Regions from separate parts of the Streptomyces gottesmaniae genome, predicted to be linked through region 2. Evidence: predicted binding sites of a transcription regulator. Region 2 holds the regulator's gene; the other holds the start of a gene.
The links. Region 2 encodes HrcA, which represses chaperone genes, less so after heat shock. Its sites were predicted from a motif close to TTNGCACTCNGNNNNNCNGAGTGCNAA; they were not measured.
Positions count from the first base shown of each region.

Region 1: the regulator HrcA is predicted to act here: its motif matches at 3,600-3,626, upstream of groL (chaperonin GroEL).

Region 1 is NZ_JAVRFJ010000036.1:299-14,689, forward strand. Features, by position in the region: gene RM704_RS32780 (glucosyl-3-phosphoglycerate synthase) at 1-767, opposite strand, end outside; SAM riboswitch class I at 899-1,055, shown strand; gene thrC (threonine synthase) at 1,073-2,359, shown strand; gene RM704_RS32790 (ubiquitin-like small modifier protein 1) at 2,478-2,753, shown strand; gene RM704_RS32795 (cold-shock protein) at 3,216-3,422, shown strand; gene groL (chaperonin GroEL) at 3,790-5,412, shown strand; gene RM704_RS32805 (NADH:flavin oxidoreductase) at 5,651-6,802, shown strand; gene RM704_RS32810 (superoxide dismutase family protein) at 7,026-7,649, shown strand; partial or broken gene RM704_RS32815 (hypothetical protein) at 7,699-8,154, opposite strand; gene RM704_RS32820 (DinB family protein) at 8,462-9,007, opposite strand; gene RM704_RS32825 (DUF397 domain-containing protein) at 9,056-9,328, opposite strand; gene RM704_RS32830 (helix-turn-helix domain-containing protein) at 9,312-10,151, opposite strand; gene RM704_RS32835 (hypothetical protein) at 10,267-10,497, shown strand; gene RM704_RS32840 (hypothetical protein) at 10,494-10,706, shown strand; gene RM704_RS32845 (hypothetical protein) at 10,734-11,312, opposite strand; gene murQ (N-acetylmuramic acid 6-phosphate etherase) at 11,439-12,449, opposite strand; gene RM704_RS32855 (MurR/RpiR family transcriptional regulator) at 12,557-13,492, opposite strand; gene RM704_RS32860 (DUF8819 family protein) at 13,548-13,967, shown strand; gene RM704_RS32865 (DUF4031 domain-containing protein) at 13,964-14,236, shown strand; gene RM704_RS32870 (GNAT family N-acetyltransferase) at 14,358-14,391, opposite strand, start outside.
Region 2 is NZ_JAVRFJ010000035.1:10,108-24,498, forward strand. Features, by position in the region: gene RM704_RS32300 (HAMP domain-containing protein) at 1-883, opposite strand, end outside; gene RM704_RS32305 (SpoIIE family protein phosphatase) at 1,090-3,966, shown strand; gene hemW (radical SAM family heme chaperone HemW) at 4,041-5,273, shown strand; gene RM704_RS32315 (Uma2 family endonuclease) at 5,374-5,952, shown strand; gene RM704_RS32320 (DUF3097 domain-containing protein) at 5,921-6,745, opposite strand; gene RM704_RS32325 (MBL fold metallo-hydrolase) at 6,787-7,542, opposite strand; gene hrcA (heat-inducible transcriptional repressor HrcA) at 7,931-8,947, shown strand; gene dnaJ (molecular chaperone DnaJ) at 8,948-10,084, shown strand; gene RM704_RS32340 (nitronate monooxygenase) at 10,258-11,424, shown strand; gene RM704_RS32345 (16S rRNA (uracil(1498)-N(3))-methyltransferase) at 11,421-12,170, shown strand; gene RM704_RS32350 (VOC family protein) at 12,217-12,609, shown strand; gene RM704_RS32355 (hypothetical protein) at 12,695-13,267, shown strand; gene RM704_RS32360 (S41 family peptidase) at 13,352-14,391, shown strand, end outside.

The DNA of each region.
Region 1 (14,391 bases), on a different contig from region 2:
GACATGCGGCCCAGCGCCGCACCGTCCTGGTGGCGGTGTTTGCGGACGCCCACGTCGACCTGGGCGAGCGCGTCGAGGCCGACCAGGTGCAGCGCGTCGACCAGCATGCCCAGCTCGATGCCGTAGCCCACCGGGAAGGGCAGCCGCTCCAGCAGCGAGCGCCGGGCGGCGTACTCGCCGCCTAGCGGCTGAACGAAGCCGGCCAGCTGGGGCCAGTGCATGTTGAGCAGAGGGCGGGCCATGAGTTCCGTCACACGGCCGCCCTGGCCGGCGGCGGATCCGAGGGGGCGGTCGTACATCGCCTTGACGAGATCGACACCGGGGTCGGTGAGCAGCGGGCCGACGATCCCGGAGACGAAGTCGGACGAGAACTCCTTGAGGTCCGCGTCGATGAAGCAGACGATGTCGCCGGACGTCACCAGCAACGACCGCCACAGGACCTCGCCCTTGCCGGGCACGGCCGGGACGCGGGGCAGGATGTCGTCACGGTGGACGACTCTGGCCCCGGCGGCCGCCGCGACCTGGGACGTCCGGTCGGTGGACCCGGAGTCGACGACCACGATCTCGTCCACGAGCGGCACCTGCCGCATCAGGTCGTGGCGGATGATCGCGACGATGTCGCCGACCGTTGCCTCTTCGTTCAGCGCGGGCAGGACGACGCTGACCGTCTGCCCTGTGGCTCGTTTCGCGGCCATGATCCGGTGGAGCGGGCGGTCGGCCATGGACCAGGAGCGGGTACTCAGCCAGCGCTCGACTTCCTTCAGCACAGTGCGCGGCTCCTCTGCGTTCATCTCGCGGTTCGGACGGCTCTCTCAACTGTCCTGGCCTTCGGTTACAGTCTTGGACAACGCTGGTGACCATCGCATGTCGCGGCTCGTCGGCGTATACAACCAAATACCGCTCATCCAGAGGGGCAGAGGGATACGGCCCGATGAAGCCCCGGCAACCCTCCAGCCGGTCTCGTAGCGATCACCGTCGATCGCGTCGCGAGGCTCCCGGCTAGGGAAGGTGCCAAATCCGTCTCACGGCGAAGTGCGTCGTGAGGAAGATGAGGAGAAAGGGCCTCGCCTCCATGGCTGCGCAGACTGTTGCAAGCACCACCGACTCCACCGTAGACCTCGGCCCCGCCGCCGCACTGAGCTGCCGCGAATGCGGTCACCGCGTTCCGCTCGGGCCGGTCTTCGCCTGCGAGGAGTGTTTCGGGCCCCTGGAGATCGCGTACGACTACTCCGCCTACGACACGGACGAGCTGCGCAAGCGGATCGAGTCCGGTCCCGCGAACATCTGGCGGTACGCGCCCCTCCTGCCCGTCCCGGCGGACGTGGCCACCAAGCCGAACATCAACCCCGGCTGGACCCAGCTCGTCAAGGCCGACAACCTGGCCGCCGCGCTCGGTGTCGACGCCGGCAAGCTCTTCGTCAAGGACGACTCCGGCAACCCGACGCACTCCTTCAAGGACCGGGTCGTCGCCCAGGCCCTGGAGGCGGCCCGCGCCTTCGGCTTCACCACCCTCTCCTGCTCCTCCACGGGCAACCTGGCCGGTGCCGTCGGCGCCGCCGCCGCCCGCGCCGGCTTCCGGTCCTGCGTGTTCATCCCGCACGACCTGGAGCAGGGCAAGGTCGTCATGGCCGCGATCTACGGCGGCGAGCTCGTCGGCATCGAGGGCAACTACGACGACGTGAACCGCTTCTGCTCCGAGCTGATCGGCGACCCGGCCGGTGAGGGCTGGGGCTTCGTCAACGTCAACCTGCGGCCGTACTACGCGGAGGGGTCGAAGACGCTCGCGTACGAGATCTGCGAGCAGCTCGGCTGGCAGCTCCCGGACCAGCTGGTCGTGCCGATCGCCTCCGGGTCGCAGCTCACGAAGATCGACAAGGGTCTGCAGGAGCTGATCAAGCTCGGGCTCGTCGAGGACAAGCCCTACAAGATCTTCGGCGCGCAGGCCGAGGGATGTTCGCCGGTGTCGGTGGCCTTCAAGGCCGGGCACGACGTGGTGCGCCCCCAGAAGCCGAACACCATCGCCAAGTCGCTCGCGATCGGCAACCCGGCCGACGGGCCGTATGTGCTGGACATCGCGCGGCGGACCGGCGGGGCCGTGGAGGACGTGACGGACGAGCAGGTCGTCGACGCGATCAAGCTGCTGGCGCGCACCGAGGGGATCTTCGCGGAGACCGCGGGTGGGGTGACCGTCGGCGTGACGAAGAAGCTGATCGAGGACGGCGTTCTCGACCCGACGCTGACCACGGTCGTGCTCAACACCGGGGACGGTCTGAAGACGCTGGACGCGGTGGCCGGGACCGGACTCACCGCGACCATTCGGCCCAACCTCGATTCGTTCCGTGCGGCCGGTCTCGCGTAAGGGCTGGTAGTCGTTCGTCTGCGCGTCCGTGGGGCTGGTCGCGCCCACGCGGCGGTAGCCGCATACCCAGTACAGCCCCGCGCCACCACTCTTCTGCACCGACCGGAGGTCACACGTCATGAGCGTCAACGTCCGCATTCCGACCATCCTTCGCACCTACACCGGGGGCCAGGCCGAGGTGAGTGCCGAGGGGGCGACCCTCGGCGAGGTCATCGCCGATCTGGAGAAGAACCACAACGGGATCGCCGCCCGGGTGCTCGACGATCAGGGCAAGTTGCGGCGGTTCGTGAATGTGTACGTGAATGACGACGATGTCCGGTTCGAGCAGGGCCTGGAGACGGCCACGCCGGACGGCGCGGGTGTGTCGATCATTCCCGCGGTCGCCGGTGGCTGACCGCCGCTCCGTACCGGCCGGTAGTAACCGTCGGTAACTTCGATTACCGAGAGTTCATCGAATTGCCCCCACCGTGAGAGAAGCGGAGGGGGCAATTCTCTATGGTTGAGCACTGTAGAGTTGGGGAACCCGGTCCGATCACCTTAGTGATTCCTTGCCGGGCGCATATTTGATCGCGCCGCACGCCCTATATGAAGTAGCCAAAGTGTGCAGGCCTTTTGCGTAATTCGTTCCTTTTGTGGGGCCCGACTTGCCCTGAATTCGGGCGAATTGTTCGTACATTCCCGACCGGTCGTGTCCAGAATTCTCGTCCGATTGACCTGTTGCAGAGGGCAGTTGGACAGATACATTCGGCCGCGGTCGACGCGTTCCGGCGCACACCCCCAACCGTTGGGGGGTGAGGTCTGACCCGGATCCGCGAAGTGTGGATCTGTGCAAGGGCCAGTAATAGGGGAGTTAGGCATGGCTCAGGGCACCGTCAAGTGGTTCAACGCGGAGAAGGGGTACGGCTTCATCGCGGTCGACGGTGGTGCGGATGTTTTCGTCCACTACAGCGCGATCCAGATGGACGGTTACCGCACCCTGGAAGAGGGCCAGCGGGTCGAGTTCGAGATCTCGCAGGGTCAGAAGGGGCCGCAGGCGGACATGGTCCGACTGGCGGCCGGCTGAAGTACGCGCCGGGTTCAACGCAGCGACGTTCTTCGTTCTTCATGGGAGGGCTCGCACCCCGTTTCGGGGTGCGAGCCCTCTCGTGTGTGGGCCGCCGGGCCGACCGGTCCGGGCCCGGGTCGTGGGTCCGCCGACGGGCGCACGGGGGTACGTTCACCTGCGGATCATCGAGAGGCGCTTGCACTCGACCATGCCGAGTGCTAATCATTGGCGTTAGCACTCTGAAGGTGAGAGTGACAACGAAGGACCGGGTCGGTGAGGCCCGCAGGCCAGGTGGGGCAAGGAACCACGGGGCAGGCGAGCCGTCCGTCGCGGGCGCGGGCGCGGTCCGAAGGAATCACCCCCAGTCCTGGAGGGACCACTTCACATGGCCAAGATCATCGCGTTCGACGAGGAGGCGCGGCGCGGCCTCGAGCGCGGCATGAACCAGCTCGCGGACGCCGTCAAGGTGACGCTCGGCCCCAAGGGCCGGAACGTCGTCCTCGAGAAGAAGTGGGGCGCCCCCACGATCACCAACGATGGTGTGTCCATCGCCAAGGAGATCGAGCTCGAGGACCCGTACGAGAAGATCGGCGCCGAGCTGGTCAAGGAAGTCGCCAAGAAGACGGACGACGTCGCCGGTGACGGTACGACCACCGCGACCGTCCTCGCCCAGGCCCTGGTCAAGGAAGGCCTGCGCAACGTAGCCGCCGGCGCCAACCCGATGGCCCTCAAGCGCGGTATCGAGAAGGCCGTCGAGGCCGTCTCCGGTGCGCTGCTCGACCAGGCCAAGGAGGTCGAGACCAAGGAGCAGATCGCCTCCACGGCCTCCATCTCCGCCGCCGACACCCAGATCGGCGAGCTCATCGCCGAGGCCATGGACAAGGTCGGCAAGGAAGGCGTCATCACCGTCGAGGAGTCGCAGACCTTCGGTCTGGAGCTTGAGCTCACCGAGGGCATGCGCTTCGACAAGGGCTACATCTCGGCGTACTTCGCGACCGACATGGAGCGCATGGAGGCGGTCCTGGAGGACCCCTACATCCTCATCGCCAACTCCAAGGTCACCAACGTCAAGGACCTGCTCCCGCTCCTGGAGAAGGTCATGCAGTCGGGCAAGCCGCTGCTGATCATCGCCGAGGACGTCGAGGGCGAGGCCCTGTCGACCCTGGTCGTCAACAAGATCCGTGGCACCTTCAAGTCCGTCGCCGTCAAGGCCCCGGGCTTCGGTGACCGCCGCAAGGCCATGCTCGGCGACATCGCCATCCTCACGGGCGGCGAGGTCATCTCCGAGGAGGTCGGCCTCAAGCTGGAGAACGCGACCCTGGACCTCCTGGGCCGCGCCCGCAAGGTCGTCATCACCAAGGACGAGACCACCATCGTCGACGGCTCCGGTGACACGGACCAGGTCGCCGGCCGGGTCAACCAGATCCGCGCCGAGATCGAGAACAGCGACTCGGACTACGACCGCGAGAAGCTCCAGGAGCGCCTGGCGAAGCTCGCGGGCGGCGTGGCCGTCATCAAGGCCGGTGCCGCGACCGAGGTGGAGCTCAAGGAGCGCAAGCACCGCATCGAGGACGCCGTTCGCAACGCGAAGGCGGCCGTCGAGGAGGGCATCGTCGCCGGTGGTGGCGTGGCCCTGCTGCAGGCCTCCGCGGTGTTCGAGAAGCTCGAGCTGACGGGTGACGAGGCGACCGGCGCCAACGCCGTGAAGCTCGCCCTGGAGGCCCCGCTCAAGCAGATCGCCGTCAACGGTGGTCTCGAGGGCGGCGTCGTGGTCGAGAAGGTCCGCAACCTGACCGTGGGCTGGGGCCTCAACGCGGCCACCGGTGAGTACGTCGACATGATCGCCGAGGGCATCATCGACCCGGCGAAGGTCACGCGCTCTGCCCTGCAGAACGCCGCGTCCATCGCCGCGCTCTTCCTCACCACCGAGGCCGTCATCGCGGACAAGCCGGAGAAGTCCGCCGCGCCCGCCGGCGGCGGCATGCCGGGCGGTGACATGGACTTCTGATCGACCCCGGTCGATCACCGTCCTTCGTACCGAGGGCGGCACCCCCTGGAGACAGGGGGTGCCGCCCTCGGGCGTTTCCCGGCGCGCCCAGCGGGCCCCTTCCGCGGTGTGCCCGGGGTCACAGCGGATGCGGGGGTGGGGGCGGAATCCCGTGGCCGATCGCGTGGTTGTGCGGAGGGCGAGCGCTATATGCGTGCGCATGGAATTCATTCCGCTCTCCCCTTCAAGGAGTCCCCACGTGACCACCGCCTCCACCGCCTCCACCGCTTCCGCCACTGGCTCCGCGTCCCGCGCCGCCGAGGTGCTGTCCCGACCCGTCAGGATCAACGGGCTGACCGTGCCGAACCGGATCGCGATGGCGCCGATGACGCGGGTGTTCTCGCCCGGTGGGGTGCCGGGGGCGGATGTGGCCTCGTACTACGGGCGGCGGGCGGCCGCGGGGGTCGGGCTGATCGTGACCGAGGGGACGTACGTCGGGCACGAGACGGCGGGTGATGTCGACGGGGTGCCCCGGTTCGCCGGTGAGGAGCAGCTCGCGGGGTGGGCGAAGGTCGCGGAGGCCGTGCACGCCGGGGGCGGCACGATCGTGCCGCAGCTGTGGCACATCGGGACCGTCCGGGAGCAGGGCAAGCTCTTCCCGGACGCCCCCGTGTTCGGCCCCTCCGGTCTGCGGGTCGACGGCACCGAGGCCGCGGGCGGCCGGGCCATGACCCAGGCCGACATCGACGAGGTCATCGCGGCCTTCGCCAAGTCCGCGGCCGAGGCGGAGCGCATCGGCATGGACGGCGTCGAGATCCACGGCGCCCACGGCTACCTCGTCGACCAGTTCCTCTGGGAGCGCACCAACCGCCGTACGGACGCCTACGGCGGTGACCCGGTCGCCCGGACGAAGTTCGCGGCGGAGATCGTGGCGGCCGTGCGGGACTCCGTGTCCGCCGACTTCCCCGTCATCTTCCGCTACTCGCAGTGGAAGCAGGAGGCGTACGACGCGCGCCTCGCCGAGACGCCGAAGGAGCTGGAGGCGGTGCTGGCCCCGCTGGTGGCGGCCGGTGTCGACGCGTTCCACGCGTCCACGCGCCGCTACTGGCAGGCGGAGTTCGAGGGTTCCGAGCTGAACCTCGCGGGCTGGACGAAGAAGCTCACCGGCAAGCCCACCATCACGGTCGGCTCGGTCGGTCTGGACGGGGAGTTCCTCGCCGCGTTCACCGGCGAGGCGGCGACGACGAAGGGGATCGACGACCTGCTGGACGGTCTGGAGGCCGAGGAGTTCGACCTCGTCGCCGTGGGCCGTGCGCTGCTCCAGGACCCCGAGTGGGCGGCGAAGGTGCTCGGCGGCCGTTTCGACGAGCTGAAGACGTTCGAGCCGTCGGCGCTGGGGTCGCTCAGCTGAGTCGCCCCCGTGCCGGGCCCGCGCCGGGTGCGCGCCGGGGATCTTTCGCCAAGTCTCCCCAGTACCCGGCGGTAGCGAACCAATTCCGTCATATGTGTCGTTGTAGTGTCGTGGCACAGCGCCGTCAGCGCCCCAACTCTCCTTATTTCACCGGGAGTTGGGGCGCCGATGCGCTGACCATCCCATGATGGTCCCCTTCCCCCACGAATCGGACAAGATATCCATGGCACGACACAAGCTCACCCTCAAGCACAAGCGGTTCCTCGCGGCCGGTGCCGCCGTCGTGGCGGTCGCGGGCGGCCTCGGCGTCGCCGCGAACGCGGGCGCCAGCGAGACGGTCGAGAAGAAGGCACCGGTGCCGAAGGTCGTCGTCAAGACGGTGTTCGCCCCGGCCGACACCGCCGATGTCGCGACCGCCGTCACCTACGACACCGCCCTGGTCCCGGTCGCCGGGCGGGTGCAGGTCAAGGAGGAGCTGCGGCGCGACGGCGGTACGCGGATCGAGCTGCGACTGCGGGACCTCGCCGCGAACCGCGTCTACGGCGCCCACGTCCACACCAAGCCGTGCGGCAAGCTGCCCGCCGACGCCGGGCCGCACTACCAGGACGAGCTCGACCCGACCCAGCCGTCCGTCGACCCGGCGTACGCCAACCCCGAGAACGAGGTGTGGCTGGACGTGCGGACGAACAAGGACGGTTCGGCCCGCTCGATCGCCACCGTCGACTGGCGCTTCCGGGACGGCGGGGCCCGTTCGGTGGTTCTCCACACGGCGGCCACCTCCACCCACGCGGGGCACGCGGGCACGGCCGGGGCGCGGCTGGCCTGCGTGAACGTGCCGTTCAAGTAGGAGCCCCCGGCGGGGAACCCGCGGGCGCGGCCGGTGGCCGGTGGCCGGTGGCCACGCAGCCGGCCTGGGACAGGGACAGGGCCGGCGTCGTACGGCCCAGGGCGGCGAGCAGGATGTGGGCGCGGGAGCGGGTGGGGCGGGCTCGGTCCGGTTCCTCCTCGGGTACGTCACCCCGCGTGAACCTCGCCCACCAGGTGTCGTCGCGCGCGGTACGGGAGAACCACGTTCGGGTGATCCACTGCGACGTCCCCGAATCGGCGGTCAGGTGTTCGCGGCCCCGGCGCAAGTGACCCGCGTCCTGAAGCCTGTTGAGGGCTGTACGCAGGGCGCATTGGCCGTACGGCAGCTCCTTGGCCAGCGTCTTCACACTGATGTCGGCGCCGTCGGGGAGGCGGTCGATGTACGCGGCGATCGCTGCTTCGCGGGGTGGGAGGTCGGCGAAGTCCTGTGCCGTGTGGGGGAGTTGGCCGGGGGCGGCGCGCTTGCCGTAGCCCGGGGCCGCCATGGGATGGCGACGCGGAGGGTGCGGGTCCGCGTGCGCGGGCAGGGGGGCAGCACTAGAGTTGGCAGCAGCCATGGGGATCGAATTCATCCTTCGATCTCGTAGGTCAAGCCCCCGCAGGTGTTGGTAGCACCTGGCGGGGGCTGTTTCGTCTGCGGGCACCGTATCAGCATCGTCACGGTGCGTGGCAAGTCGAACGCGTGACGTCAACTCGCCGGGTGGGAGGGTGGGTTGAGGCCCACCTCCCCTTCCGAAAAAAAGAGGGCTCGCGGCTGGTGGCTTGAGCTTCGGGGCCGGTTCCGCCCGCGCGTCAGCCCATGCTCTTCGCGCCGTCCAGGGACTCCCGGATGATGTCCGCGTGACCGGCGTGCTGCGCGGTCTCGGCGGCGATGTGCAGCAGCACCCTGCGGGCCGACCAGCTCGCCTCCCCCTCGAACCAGGGGGCCTTCGGCAGTGGGTGCGACGCGTTCAGGTCGGGCAGCGTGGCCACGAGTTCGTCGGTCCGGTCGGCCACCTCGACGTACTCCGCGAGCACGCCGGCCAGCGTCTCGCCGGGCAGCATCCGGAACTCGTCGGCGCGCTTGGCCCAGTCGGCCTCGGTCATGGCGGTGAAGTCGGGCATCGTCGAGGGGCCGTCCACGATGAACGCCGCCCAGTTCCGTTCCACCGACGTGACGTGTTTGATCAGGCCGCCGAGACAGAGTTCGCTGGCCGTGGTGCGCTGCCCGGCCTGCTCGTCGGTGAGGTCGCGGGTGGTGAAGCGGAGGAAGTGGCGCTGCTTGGCGAGTGTTTCCAGCAGGTCGGCGCGCTCGCCGGTGGGCAGGGTGGGGGCGGGGGTGTTCGTCGTTGTGTTCATGCCCCCACGGTAGGAACCATGTAGGTCAGATCCTGACCTCTTCGCGGGTCAGTCGCGCTTCAGTTCCTCGATGAACAGGGACCAACTCTCCGCCCGGAACACGAGCTTCGGGCCGAGGGGGTTCTTGGAGTCGCGCACGGGGATGTGGGTGGGGTGCGTGGGGTGGGCGAGGGTGACTTCTAGGCAGTTGCCGCCATCGCCGCCGCTGTAGCTCGACTTGTGCCAGCGGGTGACCTCCAGGCAGTTGCCGCCACTGCCGCCGCTGTAGCTGGACTTGTGCCAAGTGGCCGAGCCCAGCTCGTGCTCAGGGATGCTCCTCATGCGCATAATCCTGGGCCATTGTTTCGAGCATGACCAGGGAGTTCTCTGGCGGCAGTGCGGCGGCGGTGAGGAACTCGAAGGTGCGTCGCTGATGGCGGACGGTGGCGGGGTCGTCCTCCAGGCGGCCGGTGCCGACACCCTCGTAGTAGACGAGCGGGGGCGCCTCCATGAAGTCCATCAACTTGATGGAGCCCTCCATCGACGCGTGGGCGCCGGAGTCGAAGGGCAGCACCTGCACGATCGCCCGGCTCTGGTGGATCATCCCGGCGATGTGCCGTAGGGCCTCGGTCATCACCTTGGGTCCGCCCGTGGTGCGACGCAGTGCGGCCTCGTCCAGGACCACCCACAACAAGGGGTCTGCTGGATCGTCGAGGATGCGGACGCGCTCCATCCTGGCCGTCACCAGGTCGTCGACCACCCGCTGCGGTGCCGTCGGCTGGTACGCCCGGAACACGGCTCGTGCGTACTCCGCGGTCTGGAGCAACCCGGGGATAAGCAGCGGAGCGTACTCCCTGATCTCGGTTGCCTCCGCCTCCGCGTCCGCCGCTTCCGCGAAGTGTTCCGGGTACTTGGACTTGGCGGTGGCCTGGCAGTTCCGTAGGAAGAAGTCCCCCGTGTCCAGCGCGACATCGATCAGCCGGGCGATCTCCGGCTGCATACGCCGTACCGCCGCCTCCAACTGGCCCACGAACGAACCGCTCACGAACAGCCGTTGGCCCAGATCCTCCTGGCTCAGCCCTGCCCGCTCTCTCGCGTGGCGCAGCTCCGCGCCCAGAAGTGCTCGCGGCGACGACGACGGGTCGAGGTCCTTCGGTCCTGGCATGGCCATTACCCCCTGTACAGCAGTCCCCCTGTTGGGGCGTCGTGTCTGGCCAGGCTAGGGCGCTGTCGGACACGCTGTGTGGCGAATCGGCAACCCAGCGTGGAGGAATGGCGACGTGAAGAACAGAGCGGCGAACGGTCGGCGCAGGTCCGCGTTCTCGACCGAGGACGCCGTGGAGCAGCTCGACCAGGCCCTGCGTGGCGTCGGGATCATCCTGCCGTCCCTGCGCGTCGACCCGATCACCGGCGCCAGTGAACTGCCCTACCCGCTCGTCGAGTTGGGTCGCTGCAACCTCCAGGTCGCCGCCAAGCTCGCCGCCGTGCTGCGCAAGGCGGCCGAGACGTGAGCGCCCCGCGGCGGTCGTACGCCGTGGACGTGCGCGACGGGCGGCTCGGCGAGGTGATGGGGCGCGAGGGCGGTTACGTGCAGTTGCGGCCGGTCGGGGGTGGGCGGGAGTGGGACTGCCCGCCGGACGCGCTGCGCGAGGCCCCGCCGGGGGAGGTGCTGCGGGCCCGGGTGCGGCGGGTCAACGCGGAGGGGCGGCTGCCGTGCTGAGCGAGACTCTCGGGCGCCCGGGGTCGCTCACATGTTCCCCAGGGGCTCGATGTCCACCCGTACCGGCTCGCCCCAGATGCGGGTCACGTCGTAGTCGGTGAACTCCTGGACCAGGCGGTAGGCGAGGGCGGGGCGGGGGCCGCGGCGTTGGGCGGCGAGGTAGAGCTCGGCCTCGCGGCGGTCGCGGCGGGGGGTGCCGCAGAGCTGCCAGACCTGGCCGTTCCATGCTTCCGGGAGCCAGCGCTGCTGGGGTTGGGGGCGGTCGTCCCGGATGCCGTAGCGGGAGGGGGCCGGGGTGGTGGGGCCGGTGGGGCGGGACGGGCCGTAGCTGTCGTTCAGCTCGGTGCGGCGGGCGGCGCGGCGGCGGGTCTCGCAGAGCAGGCAGCGGTCGGGGGCCTCCTCGTCCACCGGGCCGTTGGGGTGCTCGGCGCAGCGGGTGGTGGGGGCGGCCGTCGTGACCGTCTCGTCCAGCAGCTCCAGGGCTCGCTTGATGTCGGCCTTCACCTCGTGCAGCCGGGCGTCCGGTGTGTCGGCGTTCAGCGCCTCGCCGTGCTCCCCGAGGACACGCAGGGCACGGCCGAGGGCGGTGAGCTGGGCGTGGTTCATGGTGGTGGTCTCACCCCGGGGTGGTGTGGTCGCGGACCCTCTTCTGACCTATGAAGGGTGCCATGCGGCACCGACAACCCCCTCGATGTGGGTCAGGGGCCGCCGCAGGGTGCCGCCGCGAGCGGCTCACGGAGACGTCGCCGCCGCCAGGGCCGCCCGGAGGTGGCCCTCGTTCTCCGTCAGGAGGCGGGCCGCCGTGGGGGCGTCCACGCCGCTCAGGATGGTGAGGATGGCGTTCTTGACCTGGCCGTTCGAGGCGGTGAGGGCCGTGTCGATCTCGTCGTCCGTCGCGCCGGTGGCGAGGGCGACGATGCGGTGGGAGCGGGCACGGAGCTTGTCGTTGGTGGCCCGCACGTCGACCATCAGGTTCCCGTAGGTCTTGCCGAGGCGGATCATGGTGATCGTCGAGAGCATGTTGAGGACGAGCTTCTGGGCCGTGCCCGCCTTGAGCCGGGTGGAGCCGGTGACCAGCTCGGGTCCGACGACGATCTCGATGCCGTGATCGGCCGCCGCCGCGAGCGCGCTGGCCGCGTTGCAGGACAGGCCCACCGTCAGCGCGCCGGCCGCCCGCGCGTGCTCCACCGCTCCCACCGCGTACGGCGTGCGCCCCGAGGCCGAGACGCCCACCACCGTGTCGTCGGGCGTCAGGGCGAGCGCGTCGAGGTCGGTCCGGGCCAGCTCCGCCGAGTCCTCCGCGCCCTCGATCGAGGTGACCATGGCCTCGCGGCCACCCGCGATCAGGCCCACGACCTGCGTCGGGGCCGTATTGAACGTCGGCGGGCACTCGGACGCGTCCAACACCCCCAGCCGGCCCGCCGTCCCCGCGCCCGCGTAGATCAGCCGACCGCCCCGGCCCATCCGCTCCGCGATCGCGTCGATCGCCGCCGCGATCAGCGGCAGCTGCGCGGCCACGGCCGTCGGCACTCCCGCGTCCTCGGTGTTCATCAGCTTCGCGATGTCGAGCGTCGGAAGCTGATCGATGTCGGCCAGCTCCGGCCGGAACGCCTCGGTCGTCAACGACTCCAACTCCGCGCGCACGGCCAGGTGGTTGGCCAGGGCGGCACCCGGGAGGCCGGAGCCGCCCGGAAGGCCGGCGGCGTTCGAGAGTGCGGAGGTGTCCGGGGAGGTGGGGGGCATGGCGACTCATTTCGTGCGGGTGGAGCGACTGTGCGTTGGCGGGCGGACGCCGCGGTGGTCCGGGCGGCCGGGACGGCCGGCCACGGCCGCCGCGACAGCCGTCCCGGCTACCGCGAGGGGCCCCCGATCCGATGCCGATGGGCCAGCGCCTCGTACGAGGCGGACAGCGCCGGCGCCGCCGACTCGTACGTCCGTTGTGCCACTCCGACGAACAGGCAGTCCACGACCAGCAGTTGGCTCGTCCGGGACGACATCGCCGCCGGTCGCAGCTCGCTCTCCCGTGCCGTGGACGTCGTCAGGACGTGGTCGGCGTACTGGGAGACCGGCCCGTCCGGGCGGCCGGTGATCGCGACCGTCGTGGCGCCGTGGTCGAAGGCGACCCGCAGCGGTTCGATGACGTCGCCCGTGGAGCCGGAGTGGGTGATCGCCACGGCCACGTCCTTCGCGCGGAGCTGCACCGCGTTGGTGACGGCGAGGTGCGGATCGCTGTGCGCCTGGGCTATCAGCCCTATGCGGAGCAGTTTCTGTGTGAGGTCCTGGGCGACCAGCCCGGACGCCCCCACCCCGTAGACGTCGATGCGCCGGGCACCGGCGAGCGCCGCGACCGCCGCGCCGAGCTGGCCCATGTCGAGTCCGGCGGCCGTGTCCGCGAGGGTCTGCTGCTCGTCGTAGGCGAGCTTGGCGACCACGTCGGACAGCGGGTCGTCCACCGCGATGTCGGCCGTGACCGAGGGCGCGCGGCCCGACAGCTGGTGGGCGGCGAGGCCCGCGAGGGCGAGGCGCAGGTCGCGGTAGCCGGGGTAGCCGAGGACGCGGGCGGTGCGGACGACCGTGGCCTCGCTGGTGCCGGTGAGTTCGGCGAGGCCCGTGACGGTGAGCGCCGCGCAGGCGGCCGGGTCGTTCGCCACGGCCTCCGCGACGCGCTGCATGGAGCGGGTCATGGAGGGCGCCAGCGTCCGCACCTTCGCCGCGAGGGCGGCGGGGGCGGGCGGCGCGACCGGGGCGGACGCCGGTGAGAAAATTTCCTTCACGTCATCGCTCACATAGTGAAAGATATTTTCTGTCGGGTGCGATGGTCAAGGGCCGCACAATGGATGCATGAGCCCCAGCAGTGACCCCGTGAGCCCCCTTGAGCAGACGCTGCACGCGGCTCGCGCCCTCGTGCTCGCCGATCTGGTGTCCGGGAAAGTCGCGGAGGCGGACATCGTCTCGATGGTCGAGGAATCCGTCGCACAGCGCCGCTGGTGGGTCGAGCAGTGGCCGGACGGCGCGGCGTACGTCGCCGGGCTCGTCGCCCAGGACGTCCAGGACGCCCTGCTCGAACGGTACGGCCGCTGGCCCCTGTGCCCGGTCTGCGGCGACGGCGACCCGCACGCCCTCGACGTCGAGCCGGAGCTCGGGCCCGATCCGCAGTGGGTGTGCCACAAGGCGGGGGTGCGGGTCGCGGCGCTGGGGTCGCTGGGCGCCCCGTCCGGAGGAGGCTTCGGGGATGCCCCCGGAGGGGCGGTGTCCCCGTGACCCTCTACGTCGATCCCCCCACCTGGCCCGGGCACGGGCGGATGTGGTCCCACCTCGTGAGCGATGTGTCCTTCGACGAACTGCACGCCTTCGCCAGGGAGTTGGGCATCCCCGAGCGCGCCTTCGAGCGCGACCACTACGACATCCCGTCCCATCGCTACACGGAGGTCGTGCGGGCCGGCGCCGTGGAGGTGGGCTCGAAGGAACTGCTGCGCAGGCTGACGGGAGCGGGGCTGCGCAGGCCGAAACGACGAGGGCCCGCGGCCTGAGAGGGCGCGGCTGAGGGCCACGCGGCGCCGGGCGCGCCGCCCGTACGGGGCAGTGGGTCGGTCGACGAAGACCGCGTCCAGCCTGTGCACCCGGTCCCGGAGCGGTCGGGCCCGGCGTACGTCAGGCGCGCAGCCGGAGTTCGTACGCGAACTGC
Region 2 (14,391 bases):
CGGTGATCTTCTGGCTGAGGTCGCCGTTGGCGACGGCGGTGGTGACCTGGGCGATGTTGCGGACCTGGGAGGTCAGGTTCGACGCCATGAAGTTGACGTTGTCGGTGAGGTCCTTCCAGACCCCGGAGACGCCCCGCACCTGGGCCCGGCCGCCGAGCTGCCCTTCGGTGCCGACCTCGCGGGCCACCCGGGTCACCTCGTCGGCGAAGGCGGACAGTTGATCGACCATCGTGTTCACGGTGAGCTTCAGTTCGAGCAACTCGCCGGTCGCCTCGACCGTCACCGTACGGGTGAGGTCGCCGCGCGCCACCGACGTGGTCACCAGGGCGATGTCCCGCACCTGCGCGGTCAGTCGGGAGGCCATGGTGTTGACCGCCTCGGTCACGTCCCGCCAACTCCCGGACAGGCCCCTGACCTTGGCCCGGCCGCCGAGCCGCCCCTCGGTGCCGACCTCGCGGGCCACCCGGGTCACCTCGCCGGTGAACAGGGACAGCTGGTCGACCATCTTGTTCACCGCGCGGCCCAACCGCCTCAGGTCGCCCCGGAGTTGGCGGTTGCCGTCGTGCAGGTCGACCCGCTGGGTGAGGTCGCCGCCGGCCACCGCGTCCAGGACCCGCGTGGCGTTGGCGGCCGGGGCGACCAGGGCGTCCAGTGTCTGGTTCACCTCGTCGACCCGGGTCGCCCAGGCGCCCTGGCCCGGGCTGGCCGACAGCCGCTCGTCGAGGCGCCCGTGCCGGACCAACTCGCGCCGCACACGCTGCACTTCGCTGCCGAAGTGGGTGCTGCGGTCGATGATCTGGTTGAAGAGGGCGCACAGCTCCGCCACCGGGGCGGGGCCCGACTCCGGGACCTTCGTGAAGCTGCCGTCGCGGGCGGCGGTCATGGCCGCGGTCAGCGCGCGGAGATCGGATGCCCGGATCAGAACGTCCGTTTGGCTGTCTTTCTGACCGTCTCGGAGCACCCGCGTAGCACTGTTCTCACTCATGGTGGCCCACTTCGGTAACTCGGCGCTTATGGGCGGGGTCAGTCTGTCACTCTGTCCGTGCCGCCTGAGGCCTATTCGTCCGAACTTTCTCAGGGAGCCGCTCAGTGGGGGCCATTCCGACGCAACGGGAGACCGTGTCCTGTGCGCCCGGTGCGCCCGCGCACGCCGGGGCCGACTCGCTGTCTGCCGGATCCGCGTACGCGGGCGCGGACCGGCGCGCGGTGGCGCATGTGTCGCTACCTGGGGGACCGCTCGCGCCGGGAGCCGCCCGGCGCTTCCTCGGTACCGCGCTCGCGGAGTGGGCCGAGCTCGGTCTCCCGGGCGCCACGGCGCTCTCCGCCCGCCTGGAGGAGGACGCCCTCGTGGTGGTCAGTGAACTGGTCACCAACGCGGTCGTCCACGCGGGAACGGACGTCGAGCTGATGTGCCGCCTGGAGCGCGACGACCCGACCTCCGCCGGATGGCTGCTCGTGGAGGTCTCGGACCACCACCCCTCCAGGGCGGTACGCGACGAGGGCACCGAACGCCCCTACCTCGTCGAACGGCCTTACGGGGCCGCCGAGTACGGACGCGGCCTGCGCCTCGTCGCGGCGCTCTCGGAAGCCTGGGGGATCACCTACCGGACCGGCACGAAGACCGTCTGGGCCCGGCTGTCGGTCGACGGGGCGATGACGGTGGAGGACGCGTTCGGGGCGTACGGCGGTGACGTGGCCGGCGTAGGGGTCGCGGGGGCCGTCGGAGCTGAGGGAGGCGCAGGAGGCGAGGCGGTCGAGGAGGTTGAAGGGGTTGAGGGGGTTGAGGGGGTTGAGGGGGGTGCGGACTGGCGTGCGCTGGCGTACGTCGGCGACGAGGAGGTGCGGGGAGTCCGTGGTGCGCCGGCGTACGCCGGGGTGGAAGAGGCGCAGGTATCCGGGGGTGCGCGGGCGTACGCCGGTCGCGTCGGATACGGCGACGCCGGCGTCCCCGAGCAGGGCACGGACCCGGTCGATCTGGTCGCGCCCGTGCCCCGGCGCTGTGGGGAGCGCGACCGGGAGTGGTTGAACCGGGGCGCGCTGTCCTTCCTCGCCGAGGCGTCCGATCTGCTCGCCGGCCAGCTCGACGAGGACCTGGTCGCCGCGCTCGCCGGTCAGCTGCTGGTGCCGAGGCTGGCCGACTGGTGCGCGGTGTGGCTGGAGGACGAGGGGCTGGGCTGGCGCGGCGGCGACGGTTCGCTCGGCCCGGCACCACGGCTCGCCCGCGTCTGGCACGGCAGCGAGAACCGCATCGAGGCACTGCGCCGGGCCCTGGAGAAGAACCCACCACGACTGCCCGAGTCGGTGCGGTCGAGGGCGGTACCTGTGCCGTGGCCGGAGCCGGAGCCGGAGCCGGAGCCGGACGAGGAGGACCGCCCGGGCGGAACGGGTGACGGTGGGTCGGGCTGGGACGGCAGGTCGGTACGGGACGGCCGATCGGCCCGGGACAGCGGGTTGTCCCGGGACGGCGGGTCGGCCCGGGACAGTGCGTCGGTCCGGGACAGTGCGTCGGTCCGGGACAGCGTCGGCGCGTCGGCGGAGTCGGGCGTGGGCGGGCCGGTGGAGGTGGACAGCGGCCCATCGACGGGGAGCCACGGCAGCGGGCCTGGGGGGATGGACGGCGGCCTCCGGACGCGGGAGCGCGGCGGTGGCCCAGTCGGGGAGCGTGGCGGTGGCCCGGTCCGGGAGCGTGACGGTGGTCCGGTCGGGGAGCGTGGCGGTGGCCCGGTCCGGGAGCGTGACGGTGGTCCGGTCGGGGAGCGTGGCGGTGGCCCGGTCCGGGAGCGTGACGGTGGTCCGGTCGGGGAGAGTGACGGCGGCCCGGTCCGGAAGCGCGGCAGCGGTTCGGACGGGGAGCGTGACGGCGAGGCGTCCCGGGAGTCCGCAGGCTGGACGGCGGGGGACCGAGAAGGCGGGACGGCCCGGGAGTCCGAAGGCGGGGCGGCGGGGGAGCGAGCAGGCGGGGCGGCCGGGGAGCGAGCAGGCGGTGCGGCCCGGGAAAGTGAAGGCGGCGCCGCGCTTGCCTATCGGCTGATCGCCGGGGGGCGCCCGCTCGGGACGCTCGTCATCGGGCGGGCCGGGCTGCTCCGGTTCCCGGACGAGGTGACCGGGCTGGTGGAGGACCTGAGCCGGCGCATCGCGCTGTCGATCGGCGCGGCCCGCCAGTACGCCCGCCAGGCGACCATCAGCCGCGTGCTCCAGCGCGGCCTGCTGCCGGGCGCGGTCGCCGAGATCCCCGGCGTATCGAGCGCACTGGTGTACGAGCCCTGTGACAAGGGCGGACCCAGCGGCGACTTCTACGACCTGTTCCCCGCCGGCCGGGGCCGCTGGTGCTTCGCGATCGGCGACGTCCAGGGCAAGGGCCCCGAGGCGGCCGTGGTCATCGGTCTGGCCCGGCCCTGGCTGCGGCTGCTCGCCCGCGAGGGCTACGGCGTGGCGGACGTGCTCGACCGCCTCAACCAGCTCCTCCTCGACGACGCGACCGAGGCCGCCGACGCCGCCGCCCGCGCCCTGGTCACCGCAGGCGACCCCGCTCTCATCGACCCCGAAGGCCCCCAGACCCGCTTCCTCTCCCTCCTCTACGGCGAACTCGTCCCCGTCCCCGGCGGCGTCCGCTGCACCCTCGCCTCCGCCGGCCACCCGCTGCCCCTGCTCCTCGGCCCCGACGGCGCCGTCCGGACCGTGGCCGAGCCGCAGACGCTGCTCGGGGTGATCGAGGACACCGAGTACGTCTCGGAGACGTTCGAGCTGCGCTGCGGCGACACCCTGCTCTGTGTGACCGACGGGGTCACCGAGCGACGCAGCGGCCCGCGCATGTTCGACGACGGCGACGGCCTCGCCACCGCGCTCTCCGGCTGCGCCGGCCTCGACGCCCAGCTGATCGCCGAACGCATCCGCCGACTCGTCCACGAGTTCGGGGAAGGGCCACCCGACGACGATCTGGCGCTGCTGGTGCTGCGGGCGGAGTAGGGGCGGACCGCGGGCGGAGCAGGGGCCGGCCGAGGCGGAACGAGGACCGGCGCCGTTGCTGGACAATGGAAGGCATGCCTTCCGCACTCCCCGACGGTGAGCCCGTCCCCGACGACGGGGCGCTGCCCGCGCACGCCCTGGCCGACGCGGCCGAGCGTCCCCTCGGGTTCTATCTCCACGTCCCGTACTGCGCGACCCGCTGCGGCTACTGCGACTTCAACACCTACACCGCCACCGAGCTGCGCGGCACCGGCGGCGTCCTCGCCTCCCGCGACAACTACGCGGACACGGTCGTCGACGAGATCCGCCTCGCCCGCAAGGTCCTCGGCGACGACCCGCGCCCCGTCCGCACGGTCTTCGTCGGCGGCGGGACACCGACCCTGCTGGCCGCCGACGACCTCGTACGGATGCTGGGGGCGATCCGGGAGGAGTTCGGTCTCGCGGACGACGCCGAGGTGACGACCGAGGCGAACCCGGAGTCGGTCGACCCCGCCTACCTGGAGACGCTGCGCGCGGGTGGCTTCAACCGACTGTCGTTCGGGATGCAGAGCGCCCGGCAGCACGTGTTGAAGATCCTCGACCGTACGCACACGCCGGGGCGCCCCGAGCGTTGCGTCGCGGAGGCGCGCGCCGCCGGCTTCGCCCACGTCAACCTCGACCTGATCTACGGCACGCCCGGCGAGTCGGACGACGACTGGCGGGCCTCCCTGGACGCCGCGCTCGGCGCCGGGCCGGACCACATCTCGGCCTACGCGCTGATCGTCGAGGAGGGCACCCAGTTGGCGCGGCGCATCCGCCGGGGCGAGGTGCCGATGACCGACGACGACGTGCACGCCGACCGCTACCTGATCGCCGAGGAGACGCTCTCGGCCGCCGGGTTCGACTGGTACGAGGTCTCCAACTGGGCCACGTCCGACGCCGGGCGCTGCCTGCACAACGAGCTGTACTGGCGGGGCGCCGACTGGTGGGGTGCGGGACCGGGCGCCCACAGCCACGTCGGCGGCGTGCGCTGGTGGAACGTCAAGCACCCCGGCGCGTACGCGGGCGCGCTGGCCGCGGGGAAGTCGCCGGGCGCCGGACGTGAGCTCCTGTCGGACGAGGACCGCCGCGTCGAGCGCATCCTGCTGGAGCTGCGGCTGCGGGAGGGGTGCCCGCTGTCCTTGCTGCGCGAGGCAGGCCTCGCGGCCGCCGAGCGCGCGCTCTCCGACGGACTGCTGCAGCCGGGCCCGTACGACGAGGGGCGCGCGGTGCTGACGCTGCGGGGGCGGTTGCTGGCGGACGCGGTGGTGCGGGATCTGGTGGACTGATCACTCGGGTGGGTGAATCCCTGCGAAACAGGGATTCGGTACCTAACCTGGTTCGTAGGCTGCCGCGAAAAGTACGCGGCGGATGTGGAGGGCCACGGAGATGACCGCTGTGGACGAGCGTGGAATGACCAAGTACTTCGAGGAGCTTGAGCCTCCCGAGGGCGTCAAGGTCGAGCTCCTCCGCGGGGAAATCGTGATGACGGCTGCTCCCGATCTGGTGCACAACCGGATCGTGACGGACGTGCAGGACCAGATTCCGCGTAAGCGCTGGGAACGGCTCCAGACGACGGATGTCGACATCATCGGCGAAGCCAGCGAGCCCATTCCGGACCTGCTGGTGCTGGAACGCGGCGTGGCTCCGGCCTCGGGGAATCTGGTTCCCTCTCGGTTGGCCAGCCTGGTGGTCGAGGTGGTCTCGAAAACGAGTGTCGACCGGGACTACGGCGTCAAGCGATCTATCTACGCGGCAGGCAAGATCCCCGCTTATCTGATCGTCGACCCCATTGTGGCGCACTGCGTTCTCTTGACGGACCCGGTGGGAGAGGGGGACCAAGCTGACTACCGTGGACAGTGGATCACCAAGTTCGGTGATCCGGTGGTGCTCGAATCGCTCGATCTGAAGCTGGACACGAGCGAGTTCGGGACGGTCACCGGGGTGAGGCTTCACCGGCTGCCGTGACGAAGTCGATCAACTCCTCCACCCTCCCCAGCAACTCCGGCTCCAGATCCCTGTAGGAGCCGACCCGCGCCAGAATCGCCTGCCACACCGCCCCCGTGTTCTCCGCGGGCCACCCCAGCGCCCGGCAGACCCCCGTCTTCCAGTCCTGCCCGCGCGGCACGCGCGGCCACGCCGTGATGCCCACCGACGACGGCTTCACCGCCTCCCAGATGTCGATGTACGGGTGCCCCACGACCAGTGCGTGTTCGCTCGTCACCGACTGCGCGATACGGGACTCCTTGCTGCCCGGGACCAGATGGTCGACCAGGACCCCGAGGCGCGCGTCCGGCCCCGGTGCGAAGTCCGCGACGATCGCGGGCAGGTCGTCCACGCCCTCCAGGTACTCCACCACCACGCCCTCGATGCGCAGATCGTCGCCCCAGACCTTCTCGACGAGTTCGGCGTCGTGGCGGCCCTCGACGTAGATGCGGCCGGCCCGGGCCACGCGCGCGCGGGCGCCCGGCACGGCCACCGAGCCGGAAGCCGTGCGGGACGGGCGGGTGGGGGACGACGACGCGGGGCGGACCAGCGTCACCACCCGGCCCTCCAGCAGGAAGCCCCGGGGTTCCAGCGGGAAGACACGGTGTTTGCCGAAGCGGTCCTCCAGCGTCACCGTGCCCGCCTCGCAGCGGACGACCGCGCCGCAGAAGCCGGTGGTGGGCTCCTCGACGACCAGTCCGGGGTCGGCCGGGACCTCGGGGACCGGCTTGGGCTTCTTCCAGGGAGGGGTCAGGTCGGGTGAGTACTGGCGCATTCGGATGACGATAGGAGAAGCGGCGCCCGGATGCTCCGTACTCAGCCCGACACGCCGAAGCGCCGGGCCAGCGCGTCGCGTTGGGCCCGCACGAAGGCCGCGTCCACCACCGCCCCGTGACCGGGCACGTACAGCGCGTCCTCGCCGCCGAGGGCCAGCAGACGGTCCAGCGCGTCCGGCCAGCGGGACGGGACGGCGTCGGGGCCGGCCTGGGGTTCCCCGGACTCCTCGACCAGGTCTCCGCAGAAGACGACCTCCGGAGAACCGGCAGAGTCTCCGGTCCCCGGCGTGCCCGGGACGAGGACCACCAGATCGTGTGCGGTGTGCCCCGGTCCCACGTTCGCCAGCAGCACCTGACGGCCGCCGCCCAGGTCGAGCGTCCACTCGCCGGAGACCTGGTGTCGGGGAAGGACGAGGAGGTCGGCGGCCTCGGTGGCGTCCGCCGGGGGCAGGCCGTGGTGCACGGCGTCCGCGCGGAGGGCGTCGCGGTCACGGGTCAGGACGCCGTCGACGCCCACCGCGCCGAAGACCTCCACCCCGGCGAACGCCGCCGCCCCGAAGACATGGTCGAAGTGGGGGTGGGTGAGCGCGAGATGCGTCACACGGGCGCCACCGAGCAGCTGCCACGCCTCGGCCCGCAACCGCGCGCCCTCCCGCAGGCTGGAACCCGCGTCGATCATGAGGGCCGCACCGTCCCCGGCCACCAGTCCGACCGTGCAGTCCCAGCCGGGAAGGCGGCACCGTCCGACGCGTGGCGTCAATCCCTGCCACCCGCACTCTTCCCAAGTCACCGTCATGCCCCGACGCTAGCTGTAGCTCGGCGTCAGCCGGTGCGGGAGGGGGTGGGGCAGGCCGCGAAGAGGGCCTGTCGTGAAAGCTTCCGGGGTCGCCATGGGCGGGCCGCGGGGCGGTGCGGCCGCCCGTGTGCTCGCCGGTCGGCGGACCCGGGCCGACCGCGCCCGTCGTCGCGTACCCGTCGGTAGGAAGCGCGCCGCCAGGGGACCCGGCGACGGTCGGGCAGGGGCCCGACATCGCCGGACAGGTCGGTACACGTCGGCATGACATGGCTGGACCGGCCTTGCCGGGGGCGTACCCCACCGCCGTACACTGGGCGGGGAGTGTTGGCACTCGCCCGGGGTGAGTGCCAAGGGGGAGTCACGGAAGAGCGAGCTGGAGGTGTGCGCGATGCTCAGTGAACGCAGGCTCCAGGTGCTGCGCGCCATCGTCCAGGACTACGTGGGCACCGAGGAGCCGGTCGGTTCCAAGGCGCTCACGGAGCGGCACAACCTCGGGGTCTCCCCGGCGACCGTCCGCAACGACATGGCGGCGCTGGAGGACGAGGGCTTCATCGCCCAGCCCCACACCAGCGCGGGCCGCATCCCCACCGACAAGGGGTACCGGCTCTTCGTCGACAAGCTGGCGGGCGTCAAGCCGATGACCCCGCCCGAGCGGCGCGCCATCCAGAACTTCCTGGACGGCGCGGTCGACCTCGACGACGTGGTGGCGCGCACCGTGCGGCTGCTGGCGCAGCTCACGCGGCAGGTCGCCGTCGTGCAGTACCCGTCGCTCACACGGTCGACGGTGCGGCACGTGGAGCTGCTGTCGCTGGCCCCCGCCCGGCTGATGCTCGTGCTGATCACGGACACCGGACGGGTGGAGCAGCGGCTGGTGGACTGCCCGGCGCCCTTCGGAGAAACGTCAGTCGCGGATCTGCGCGCCCGCCTCAACAGCAAGGTCGCGGGCCGCCGGTTCACCGATGTCCCGAAGCTGGTCGAGGACCTGCCGGAGGCGTTCGACGTCGAGGACCGGGGCACGGTCGCCACGGTGCTCTCCACCCTGCTGGAGGCACTCGTCGAGGAGAGCGAGGAGCGGCTGATGATCGGCGGTACCGCCAATCTCACCCGCTTCGGACATGACTTCCCCCTCACCATCCGGCCCGTTCTGGAAGCCTTGGAGGAGCAGGTCGTCCTCCTCAAGTTGCTTGGCGAGGCCGGGGATTCGGGCATGACCGTACGCATCGGTCATGAGAACGCGTATGAGGGACTCAACTCCACGTCCGTCGTCTCCGTCGGTTACGGTTCGGGCGGCGAGGCAGTAGCGAAGCTGGGCGTGGTCGGACCTACGCGCATGGACTATCCGGGAACGATGGGAGCGGTACGAGCGGTGGCACGGTACGTCGGACAGATCCTGGCGGAGTCTTAAGTGGCCACGGACTACTACGCCGTGCTCGGCGTGCGCCGCGACGCGTCTCAGGACGAGATCAAGAAGGCGTTCCGGAGGCTCGCGCGCGAGCTGCACCCGGACGTCAATCCCGATCCGAAGACCCAGGAGCGGTTCAAGGAGATCAACGCCGCCTACGAGGTGTTGTCGGACCCGCAGAAGAAGCAGGTCTACGACCTCGGCGGCGACCCGCTGTCCCAGGCGGGCGGCGGCGGCGCGGGCGGCTTCGGCGCCGGTGGCTTCGGGAACTTCTCGGACATCATGGACGCGTTCTTCGGCACGGCGTCCCAGCGCGGCCCCCGGTCGCGTACGCGCCGGGGTCAGGACGCGATGATCCGGCTGGAGATCGACCTCGACGAGGCGGCCTTCGGCACGACGAAGGACATCCAGGTCGACACCGCCATCGTCTGCGTGACGTGCAGCGGCGAGGGCGCGGCCCCGGGCACCACCGCCCAGACCTGCGACATGTGTCGCGGTCGTGGTGAGGTCTCCCAGGTCACGCGGTCCTTCCTCGGCCAGGTCATGACCTCCCGGCCCTGCCCCCAGTGCCAGGGATTCGGCACGATCGTCCCCAACCCCTGCCCCGAGTGCGCGGGCGACGGACGGGTGCGGTCGCGGCGGACGCTGACGGTCAAGATCCCGGCCGGTGTCGACAACGGCACGCGCATCCAGCTCGCCGGTGAGGGCGAGGTCGGGCCCGGCGGCGGTCCCGCCGGTGACCTCTACGTCGAGATCCACGAGCTGCCGCACTCGATGTTCCAGCGGCGCGGCGACGATCTGCACTGCACGGTGACGATCCCGATGACGGCGGCGTCGCTCGGTACCAAGGTGCCGCTGGAGACGCTGGACGGGCTGGAGGAGGTCGACATCCGGCCCGGGACGCAGTCCGGGCAGTCGATCCCGCTGCACGGGCGCGGTGTCACGCATCTGCGGGGCGGCGGACGGGGCGACCTGATCGTCCACGTCGAGGTCCAGACGCCGACGAAGCTGGACCCCGAGCAGGAGGGGCTGCTGCGGCAGCTCGCCGCGCTGCGGGGTGAGGAGCGGCCCACCGGGCAGTTCCAGCCCGGACAGCAGGGCCTGTTCTCCCGGTTGAAGGACGCGTTCAACGGACGCTGAGCGGACGCGGGTCGGGTGCGGCTGCGTGGGGCCTCTCGCGGGGTCCCCGCCGCCGCTGAGAAGCAGGGGGCCGCGCCCCTCGCTTCCCCGGCCCGCCCCCGCCCACCCGCACCCGACGAGCGGCCGTCCGTCCCCGATTCGGCTGGACCCGGAGGACATGGCACCATGCCGTCATGTCCTCCGCACTGACCGATCTCGTCCCGCTCCCGATCGTGCAGGCCCCGATGGCGGGCGGCGTGTCCGTGCCGCGGCTGGCCGCCGCCGTGTCCGAGGCCGGCGGGCTGGGGTTCCTGGCCGCCGGGTACAAGACGGCCGACGGGATGTACCAGGAGATCAAGGCGCTCCGGGCGCTCACCTCACGCCCCTTCGGCGTGAACCTCTTCATGCCGCAGCCGGAGCACCCCGGCGCGAGCACCGGCTCCACCGGAGTGGCTGACCCCGCGCCCCCCGCTGCCGCCGCCGTCGAGGTCTACGCGGAGCAGCTCGCGGGTGAGGCCACCTGGTACGACGCCGAGCTGGGCGACCCGGACAGCGGACGCGACGACGGTTACGAGGCCAAGCTCGCCGTACTGCTCGACAACCCGGTCCCCGTGGTGTCGTTCCACTTCGGGTGCCCGACGCCCGAGGTCGTCGACGCCCTCGCCCGCAAGGGCACGCTCACCCTGGTCACCGCGACCTCGGCGGAGGAGGCGCAGGCCGTGGAGCGGTCCGGGGCCCACGCCGTGATCGTGCAGGGCGTCGAGGCCGGCGGCCACCAGGGCACCCACCGGGACGACCCCGAGCGGGACCGCGCCGGCATCGGTCTGCTCTCGCTCGTGGCCCAGGTCCGCGAGGCCGTGGCGCTGCCGATGGTCGCGGCCGGCGGCATCATGCGCGGCAGCCAGATCGCCGCGCTCCTCACGGCGGGGGTGAGCGCGGCCCAGCTCGGCACGGCGTTCCTCGCGACCGCCGAGTCCGGCGCGCACGCCGTGCACAAGCAGGCCCTCACCGACCCCCTCTTCGTCCGCACCGAGCTGACCCGAGCCTTCTCCGGCCGTCCGGCCCGGGGCCTGGTCAACCGGTTCCTGCGCGAGCACGGCCCGTACGCGCCCGTCGCCTACCCGGAGGTCCACCACCTCACCTCCCCGCTGCGCAAGGCCGCCGCGAAGGCCGGGGACGCGCAGGGCATGGCGCTCTGGGCCGGGCAGGGGCACCGGATGGCCCGGGACATGCCGGCCGGGGAACTGGTCGAGGTGCTGGCCGCCGAGATCGCCGCCGCACAGGCCGAGCAGGCCGCCGCGCGGGTCGGCAGCCCGGCGGCGGGGCTGGGCGGCGTACAGACCGGGAACGAGGGGCGATGACCGCACCGGTGTTCGTGGTCGACTCGCTGGACCTGCCGGACGGCTGCGGCGGCGAGCTCGTCCTCGACGGACCCGAGGGCCGGCACGCCGTCTCCGTGAAGCGGCTGCGGGCCGGTGAGGACGTCGTCCTCACGGACGGGCGCGGCCGCTGGGCCGAGGGCATCGTCAAGGCCGCCGAGGGCAAGGACCGGCTCGTGGTCATGGACCTGGAGACCGTGCACGAGGAGCCCGCGGCGCAGCCCCGGATCACCGTCGTCCAGGCGCTGCCCAAGGGTGACCGGGGCGAGCTGGCCGTCGAGACCATGACCGAGGTCGGTATCGACGCGATCGTTCCCTGGGCCGCCTCCCGCTGCATCACCCAGTGGAAGGGCGAGCGGGGGCAGAAGGCCCTCGCCAAGTGGCGGGCCACCGCCCGCGAGGCGGGCAAGCAGTCCCGCCGGACGCGATTCCCCGAGGTCGCGGACGCGGCCACGGGCAAGCAGGTCGCGGAGCTGCTGGCGAAGGCCGACTTCGCCGCGGTCCTGCACGAGAGCGGCGACGACACACTGGCCACGGCGCAGCTGCCGACGGCCGGGGAGATCGTGCTCGTCGTGGGGCCCGAGGGGGGCGTGTCGCCGGAGGAGCTGGCGCTCTTCGGCGAGGCGGGCGCGGGGGCGTACCGACTCGGGCCCAGTGTGCTGCGTACGTCGACCGCCGGGACGGCGGCCGGGGCGTTGCTGCTGGGCCGGACCGGACGCTGGTCCTGACCGCCACCCGGTCCCGACCGGCGTCCCCGACCCCCAAGGGAGCATCGTGGAACTCGCCCAAGTAAGGCTGCTCGTCTCCGACTTCACCGTCTGCTACCGCTTCTACGCCGATGTGCTCGGGCTGAAGCCGCAGTCCGGGGCGGTCGACGGGCCGTACGAGAAGTTCAGCCCGGCCGTCGGGTCCGCGGGGATCGCCCTCCAGGACCGGGCGATGATGGCCGAGGTGCTCGGGGAACTGGCCGACGCGGCGAACGGGCACCGGTCACTGGTCGTCCTGCGGGTCGACGACCTCGACGCGTACTGCGAGCGGATCACCTCGTTCGGCGTGCGGCTCCTGCACGGGCCCGCACGTATGACCGACCGTATGCGGGTGGCCCATCTCAAGGATCCCGAGGGGAACTTGGTCGAGCTGCAGGAATGGCTGCTGATGAGCGGCTGACGTCCCCGCCCCGTGTCCCCCGGTCCCGGCGGCTTGGCCGCATGCGGTCTTCCGTGCCGCCGCGGGCGGTGGCAGGCTGCCAGGCATGGGGGCATGGAGGCGTGTCAAGGCGTACCGGACGGGCGGGCGTCGGCTCCTGCTGGGAGCCGGGCTCGGCATCTGCGCGGTCGCCGCTCTGGTGGCCTGCGAGGGCGGCGGGCTCAACACCGGCGCGGTCGCGTTCACCACCGACCAGCTCGCCACCAAGGAGCTGGAGCGGGAGGGCCTCGACGTCCAGTGGCTCAACTGCACGGCGTCGTACGACAGCGACGGCGGGGGCGGGCAGGGTGACGACAGGAAGTCCGGCGCGCCGTCCGCGTCCGCGAACACCGTCGCGGACGTCGACTGCACCGGTGAGGACAAGGAAGGCCGGGACATCGAGGTCACCGGGAAGGTGACCAAAGAGGTCAACGGCAGGTGCGTACGCGGGGACCTGACCGCGAAGGTCGACGGCAAGGAGTGGTTCCACGTCGACGTGCTCGGCAACTGCGACGCCCCGGCCCCGACGCCGAGCGCCGGACAGCCGGACCCCGACCGGCCGGGGCCGACCGCGACGGTCACCGTCACCCAGACCATCTGGTGCCAGAAGGACCCGGCGTGCGTGCCCGAGGGCAAGTGAGGCCCGGCCCGAGGCGCGGTCCCGGGGCGAGGGACATGATCCAAACCCCTCCCCATCAGACCGAACGCTGCATAAAGTAACTGGGTGACTCAGCTCGCGTATTTCCGGTATCCGCATCTGCACGGCGACCTGGTCGCCTTCACCGCCGAGGACGACGTGTGGGTCGCGCCTCTGGACGGCGGCCGTGCCTGGCGGGTCAGCGCGGACAACGTACCCGTGAACCATCCGCGGATCTCCCCGGACGGCACCACCGTCGCGTGGACCTCCACCCGGGACGGCGCACCCGAGGTGCATATCGCGCCCGTCGACGGTGGATCGGCCAAGCGCCTGACGTACTGGGGGAGTTGGCGCACCCAGGTGCGCGGCTGGACCCCCGACGGTCAGGTCCTCGCGCTCAGCACCCACGGGCAGGCCAGCCTCCGGCGGAGCTGGGCGCGCGCCGTGCCGCTCGACGGCGGACCGGCCACCACCCTCCCCTACGGGCCGGTCGGCGACGTCGCCCACGGCCCCGCCACCGTGCTGCTGTCCGCGCCGATGGGCCGCGAGGCCGCCTGGTGGAAGCGGTACCGGGGCGGCACGGCGGGCAAGCTGTGGATCGACCGGGCCGACGAGAGTGCGGAGGGCGCCGGGGAATTCGTGCGCCTGCACACCGAGTTGGACGGCAACCTCGAATACCCGATGTGGGTCGGGGACCGGATCGCGTTCCTCTCCGACCACGAGGGCGTCGGGGCGCTCTACTCCTCCCTCGCCGACGGCTCCGACCTGCGCCGGCACACCCCAGTCGACGGTTTCTACGCCCGGCACGCGGCCACCGACGGCACCCGGGTCGTGTACGCGTCCGCCGGGGAGCTGTGGCTGCTGGACGACCTGGACGGCGCCGAGCCGCGCAGGCTCGACATCCGGCTGGGCGGACAGCGCGTGGACCTCCAGCCGTTCCCGGTGAACGCCTCCCGCTGGTTCGGGTCCGCCTCGCCCGACCACACCGCCCGGGGCAGCGCCGTCTCCGTGCGCGGCTCGATCCACTGGATCACCCACCGCTCCGGCCCCGCCCGCGCGCTCGCCGCCGAGGACGGCGTACGGGCCCGGCTGCCCCGCACCTTCCGGGTGGAGGGCGAGGAGTGGGT